2 regions of the Variovorax sp. GW823-FHT04B03 genome follow, and region 2 is predicted to be linked to the other one. Evidence: riboswitches for the same ligand, from Rfam matches in the RefSeq annotation. Region 2 holds a riboswitch; the other holds the start of a gene.

Region 1 (3,465 bases), on a different contig from region 2:
TGCACCAGGTCATGAACGGCACGCTGATGAAGCCGCCGCCCGCGCCCACCAGGCCCGAGATGAAGCCGATGACGCCGCCCGCCGCGAGCTGGCCGCCGGTGCCGGGCATCTGGCGCGTGGGCTTGGGCTTCTTGTCGAGGAACATCTGCGTGGCCGAGAAGCCCACGAACAGCGCGAAGAAGATGGCCAGCGCCGTGCCCTTGAGCAGCGCGAACACGCCCAGGCTGCCCGCGAGGCTGCCGATCACGATGCCGGGGGCCAGGCGCTGCACGATGTCCCAGCGCACCGCGCCGCGCTTGTGGTGCGCGCGCACGCTGGACACCGACGTGAAGATGATCGTCGCCATCGAGGTCGCGATTGCCATCTTCACCGCCAAGTCGGCCGGCACGCCGCGCTGACCCATGATGATCGTGATGAACGGCACCATCAGCATGCCGCCGCCGATGCCCAGCAGGCCGGCGAGGAAACCGGTGCCCAGGCCGAGCGCGGCGAGTTCGGCGATCAGGAGCGGGTCGAGCAGGGCGGCGAGGTTCACGGGAGGATGGGGAAAGAACGAGCGGCTGAAAAAGCAACGGCCCCGTGCGGTGAAGCAGGGGGCCGTGGCGGGAAAAGGTGTCTGCAGATGGTGTGCCGGACCCGCATCCTGAACCAGGGTTCAGGTGGGCGAGGGCAGCAGGACTTCGGGTTCATCTGACGCGAGATGATCACGCCCGTCAAGCGATGTACCAAGCCCGGCTCCGGAGAGCATTGGAACAAGGAAATATTAAGCCCGACACGTCTGCAGACAAAACGGATTTTACGCCCCGGATGTGCCGGGCCGCGTGCCCTCAGAGCAAATGTCCATCGCCCGCCAGGGCCTGATCGAGTCTCTGAATGAGCTGGGCCGCCTTCGGGTCGGTGTCGGTGGCGGTTTCTTCCGTGCTGCTGGCCGCGACGGGGGCCGGTGCGGCGGCAGCAGCGGCCTGTTGGGCCGCGAGATCGAAAGCCAGGTTCAGCGAGGCGAGCACCGCGATGCGGTCGCGGGCCTTCACCTTGCCCGCGTCGCGGATCTTGCACATGGCCGCGTCCACGCGGTCGACGGCCTCGCGCAGTTGCGCTTCGCCGCCGTCGGGACAGCCGAGCAAATAGCTCTGGCCCATGATCTGTACTTCAATCTGCTTCATGCGTGATGGGAATCTTCGGAAGGGGGTTCGGCCGGCAGCCGTTCGAGCAGGGCATCGAGGCGGGTGCGGGCCGCGGCGAGCCGCGACTTCAGGCCGTCGCGTTCACGCGTGAGCGCATCGACCTGTTCCTGCAGCAGCGCGTTGGTGCGCTGCACCTCTTCGTGACGCACGAGCAGGCGTTCCACACGCTCGGCGATCTGGTCGATGGGGCTGGAGGCGGGCATGGTTGGCGATTGTAGTTTCCCGGGAATTCGGAACATCCGGCGCACCGCGCGGGCGCGCGCCGGACGTGGCCGAGATTCTGGGGCCTGCGCCGCCAGTGATCAAACCGGGTGTGGCGTGGCCGCCCCGTGGGCCTAAAATCCTGCCCGTTGGTGCTCGCGGCGTGGTTCGCACGGCGCAGTTCAACGGGAAGCAGGAGTGGACGCCCCCCGGGGCCGAAGCCGCCTGCGCTGCCCCCGCAACGGTCAAGCAGACGACGCCGCAACGCGTCACCCCTTTCCATCCAGCCACTGGGCGCCCTGAAACAGGTGCCTGGGAAGGCGGCAAAGGGTCGATCTGCCAGCCCGGATACCGGCCAACAAGGCGGCTGCCGCATCGGCAGCCATGACGCCCATGGCGCCGGCGGGGAAGCCGGCCAGGGCATAGAAGTTCGTTCGGTTCACCCCATGATTTCCTGTGTTTCCCTCTCCAGCGGCCGCGCCAGCGTGCGCCGCAACCGTCCCGCGTGCCTGCCGCTGACACTTGCCCTGGCTTCGGCCTTCGGCGGCCTGGCCCTGGTGCCGCTGGCCGCGCAGGCGCAAGCCGCCGCAGCAGCACCTGCCACGCTCGACGAGACCGTCGTCACCGCCAACCGCACGCCGCAGGCGCTGTCGGACCTGGTGGGCGATGTCTCCATCGTCGACCGCAAGACCATCGAGCGCAGCGGCGCGACCGGCGTGGCCGACGTGCTGGCGCGCCTGCCGGGCATGGAGATCTCGCGCAGCGGCGGCGTGGGCAACGCCACCAGCGTGTTCATCCGCGGCGCCGAATCGCGCTTCACCGCGGTCTACCTCGATGGCGTGCGCATCGATTCGCAATCGACCGGCGGCGCCGGTTGGGAAGGCATTCCGCTCGCGCAGATCGACCGCATCGAAGTGCTGCGCGGCCCGGCCGCCGCCGTGTACGGCTCGGACGCCGTGGGCGGCGTGATCCAGCTCTTCACCAAGCGCGGCGAGGAGGGCGTGTCGCCCTACGCCGGCATCGGCTTCGGCAGCCACGGCCTGCGCCGGATCGAAGGCGGCGTGAGCGGCAAGTCGGGCCTGCTCGACTACTCGTTCGGCGTGGCGCACGAGGAAAGCAAGGGCTTCAACATCCAGCCGATCGCCAAGCGCACGCCCTCGAAGGACGGCTTCACCAACCCCGACCGCGACGGCTACCGCAGCACCTCGGGCAACCTGAAGCTGGGTTTCCAGATCACGCCCGACCAGCGCATCGACGCCACCTTGCTCACCAGCAACACCGAAACGGCCTACGACCCGTCGGTGAGCTTTCGCACCAAGCCGCCGATCACCTTCCGCAACGACGTGTCGACCAACGAACTGCGCACCGCCGGCCTGACCTGGTCGGCCAAGTGGAACGACATCTACAGCACCCGCCTGCAGGTGACCGATTCGCAGACCGTCTACAAGACCCAGCCCTCGTTCTATCGCACCGAAACCCGCCTGCGCGGCTACCTGTTCCAGAACGAATTCCGTTTCGGCGCGCACCTGGTGACCGCCACGCTCGAGCGCCGCGAAGACGCGCTCGAGAACGCGCCGACCACCTCGGCCAAGCTGTTCTCGCGCGACCGCTCGCAGAACGCCGCCGCACTGGGCTACGGCTACGTGCAGGGCCCGCATTCGCTGCAGCTGCATGTGCGCCATGACGACGACAGCGAGTTCGGCGGCAAGACCACCGGCAGCGCCGCCTACGGCTACGCGATTACGCCGAGCCTGCGCGCCACCGTGTCGGCCGGCACCGCGTTCCGCGCGCCCACGCTGTACCAGCGCTTCAGCGAATACGGCCTGGCGAGCCTGCAGCCCGAGTCGAGCCGCAACGTCGAGCTGGGCCTGCAGTACACGGCCGGCGCCACGCAGGCTGGCATCGTGCTGTACCGCAACCGCGTGCAGAACCTGATCGTGTTCGACGGCAGCGCCAAGGGCTGCCAGTCGTCGTTCGGCTGCTACGCCAGCACGGCGCGCGCGCGCTACCAGGGCGTGACGCTCACGGGCGGCCACCGCATCGGCGACGTCACGCTGCGCGCCTCGCTCGACTACCAGGA
Region 2 (3,465 bases):
GCCGGTGGCGTACTCGAAAGTCTTGTCCAGGCGCGGGGCGCGGTTCTGCGGGTCGGTGCGCACGATCTTCGCGTGGTCCCAGCGCAGGCTGCCGACCACCGACCATTGCTCGTTGAAGGCCAGCTTGTCTTCGGCGAAGAAGGCGTAGGTGCTGGTCTTGGTCTTGTAGCGCGGCAGGTAGGGCGTGGGCGAGACGTAATAGCCGGGGTTGAAGACGAAGGCGTCGACCACCGAGCGCCCGCCATAGGGCGTGTCGCTCGAATTCAGGAAGTCGATGCGGTTGGCGTCGAAGCCCACCAGCACCTGGTTCTTCAGGCCGAACAGCGCGTGCTTGAAGGTGGCGTCGGTGCGGTTGCCGATCTGTTCCTGGTCGTGGCCGATCTCCAGGTAGTCGCCGCGCGTCACGCGGTTCGTGGTGGCGCTGTAGGTGTAGGTTTCGCTGTCGCGCCAATGGCGCTTGCTGTCCAGGCGATAGAGCTGGTTGCGCACGGTGACGGCGTCGTTGGGCGTCCACTGCGCATCGAGGCGGGTCCAGCGGTCGCGGTACTTGACCTCGGCGTCGTCGAGGTTGTAGTTCTGTTCGCGGTTCAGGCTGCTCAGGCGGCCGTTGACGAGCGGCACGCCGAAGTAGCGCTGCGGCGTCTGGCGGCCCTCGTCGTGCGAGAGCGTGAACTGCAGCCGCGGCGACACATCGAGCCGCACCGCACCGCCCACCGCCAGGCTCTCGGCCTCGCCGCGCTGCATGAAGCCGTCGGTCTTGCGGTGGCTGATGTCGAAGCGGTACGAGAGCATGTCGTTGATCGCCCCGCCGCTGCCGAAGGCGACCTGGCGCGTGGCGTCGGAGCCGACGGTCACGAGCGCCTCGTTGCGAATCGGGCCGCGCGTGGGCTTCTTGGGCACCACGTTGATCGCGCCGCCGATGGCGCCTTCACCGAACATCACCGAGGCGGCGCCGCGCAGCACCTCGATGCGGTCGGTCGACCAGGTTTCGAACGGGAAGGTGACGGTGCCCGCGCCCACATACAGGCGCGTGCCGTCGTACAGCTGCATCACCGAGCCGTGGCCGTTGAAGCCGCGCGCCGACAGCGACGAACCGCCGTTGCCCGGCGCGGGCGAGCCCGTGATGCCGGTGGCGCGGCTCGCGGCCTCGACCACCGACACGTCGCCGCGCGCGCGGATGGTGTCGCCAGTGAGCACCTCGATGCTGGCCGGCGTTTCGAGCGGCGTGAGGCCCAGGCGGCTGCCGGTCTGCGTGGGTTCGTCCAGGGCCAGCGGCGTGTGGCGGCTGGCTTCGACCTGCACGGGCGTGAGGCTGGGGCGACCGGTTGTGTCGCCCGATTGGGCCAGGGCGGGCCCGCATGCGAGGCCGAGCCCCAGCGAAAGACCTGAAAGACCCGAAAGGCGCGCCCGCTGCAGGGGTGGGCCCGAGCGATCGCGCGGTGGCGATGCAATGCGATTCATCCGACTTCTCCTGTGGCCCGCGTCCCCGCAGGCTCCTGACCGATCGCGGACGCCGAGGGAGAAGAGACGAGGGGCGGTGCCGTTTCGCGCGAGGGAAAAGCGGCAGGCCCGGACACGCACTCCCGCAGCATCCGAAGGCGGTTGCGAAGGCCGGTATCCGGGCTCGCGGAGTGCGTCGGGATGCAATGCATGCACCTCGGCGCCGAAGCCCTCGCCTTCCCACGCCGAAGCGCAGTGGCTGCCCCAGCGAAAGATCGCCGGGGCCTGAGGGTGTCGATGTCCGCTGACCGTTGCGGGGGCAGCGCAGGAATGGAAGGGTCGTTCGAAAAAACGACGCCTCGCACCTGCTTCCCGTTTAACCCCGCCGCCAATCCTGTGACTGGTCGTGCAGGGCACCTTCGAACCGTGGGGTGTTGGACGACACCGGTGTGAACCAATGTTTCCAACCGCCGGGATTATAGGGAGCGCCCTGCGGCGGCGCCCCTGCGGGCCCCGTCAGGCGGGCTTGCCGTCGGGCCCGAACAGCCGCCGCAGCACCGCCACGCCGGCCACCAGCGCATTCGAATACGTGGCGTAGGGCTCGTGGGCGGCTTCGAGCGGCACGTACACATGGGTGGAGTCGCCGGGCGAGCCGTCCACGGCCTCCATCAGCACCCAGTAGAACTCCCCTTCTTCCAGTTCGTGGACGGTGAGTGCGATGTCTCTCGGCGAAGGCATGACGGTCAGAAATGAAACAGGGAATGAACCCGCCTTTGAACGGGCCGGGGGCTGGCGCGGTTGTCAGCGTCAGTACTAGGGGTTCTCCTACAGTGCATGGACGCCGCGCGGCCTAATGTTAGGGGTGGGGAGTTGCATCAGAACAAGGAGTCAGCATGAAACATTTCACGCTTGAACCCAACATGCGCGCCGCCTTCGGTGGCGCGTTCTACCCGACCGGTTACTCCCTGGTGATGTTTCCGAGCGTCGAAGACGCCAGCCGCATCGGCCACGGGCTGATCGCGAAAGGCATCGTGAGCGGCGACGAGGTCTACCTGATACCGGCCGAAACCGTCCTGGCGGAAATCGCGCCGACCGTGCATGCCTCGCACAGCCCCCTGCCCTCCGCCGGCACCGACGGCGACACGGTGCGCGCCTTCATCCAGCTGGCCCACGAAGGCCACACGGGCCTGCTGATCCGCACCAAGGACGGCGCCATCACCGAGCGCGTGATGGAACTGGTGCGTACCGTGCCCTACTCGATCGCCGAGCGTTATCGCACGCTGGTGATCGAGGACCTTTGAATCGTCAAGCCGGCACCGCCATCGCGGCGGCGCGCTGCACCACATCGCGGGCCATGGCCTGGGCGAGTTCCTGTTCGCCCAGGAACACCTTCGCGTCGGTTTCGGCGGCCAGCAGGCGGGCTTCCTGCTCGTTGTGGCTGCGCACCACGGTCTGGATGGTGGGGTTCAGCGTGCGCGCGGTTTCGATCATCTGGCGCACGTTCATGGCGTCGGGCGTGGCCACCACGAGCACACGGGCGCGCGCCACGTGCGCCTGGATCAGCACCGCCGGGTCGGCCGCGTCGCCCCACACGGCCGGGATGCCGGCCTCGCGCAGCTTCTCGACCAGCTCGCGGTTCTGCTCGGCCACCACGTAGGGGATGTCGTTCGTCTCGAGCTCGGCGGCGATGCGCCGGCCCACCCGGCCGTAGCCGACCAGCACCACCTGGCGCGACAGGTACTTGGCCTCGGTGGTCATGGGCAGCTCGGCCAGCGGGTCGCTGCGCGCGTCGAGTTCGCGTGCGAACTTCGAATGCGCGTGCAGCCATTTCTGCAGCGGCGCGATGAGGCTGAACCACAGCGGGTTGGTGGCGATGGAGATCAGCGCGCCCGCCAGCACCAGGCTCTGCCCTTCCACCGGCAGCAGGCCGAGCGACACGCCCAGCCCGGCCAGGATGAACGAGAACTCGCCGATCTGCGCCAGGCTCGCGCTCACCGTGAGCGCGGTGGCCAGCGGGTAGCGGAA

What was found. A riboswitch is a leader RNA that binds a small molecule or an ion and turns the genes downstream of it on or off. The one in region 2 is predicted to bind cobalamin.
Region 1: linked by a shared signal. The riboswitch ahead of AC1RAD_RS14510 (TonB-dependent receptor domain-containing protein) and the one ahead of AC1RAD_RS12055 (TonB-dependent receptor) in region 2 are both predicted to bind cobalamin.

The regions. Positions count from the first base shown of each region.
Region 1 covers NZ_JBXAIT010000003.1:296,201-299,665, reverse strand. The annotation lists gene AC1RAD_RS14525 (sulfite exporter TauE/SafE family protein) at 1-535, opposite strand, end outside; gene AC1RAD_RS14520 (cell division protein ZapA) at 828-1,163, opposite strand; gene AC1RAD_RS14515 (hypothetical protein) at 1,160-1,387, opposite strand; cobalamin riboswitch at 1,519-1,759, shown strand; gene AC1RAD_RS14510 (TonB-dependent receptor domain-containing protein) at 1,832-3,465, shown strand, end outside.
Region 2 covers NZ_JBXAIT010000002.1:700,068-703,532, forward strand. The annotation lists gene AC1RAD_RS12055 (TonB-dependent receptor) at 1-1,302, opposite strand, end outside; cobalamin riboswitch at 1,593-1,875, opposite strand; gene AC1RAD_RS12060 (hypothetical protein) at 1,957-2,178, opposite strand; gene AC1RAD_RS12065 (hypothetical protein) at 2,334-2,741, shown strand; gene AC1RAD_RS12070 (cation:proton antiporter domain-containing protein) at 2,746-3,465, opposite strand, start outside.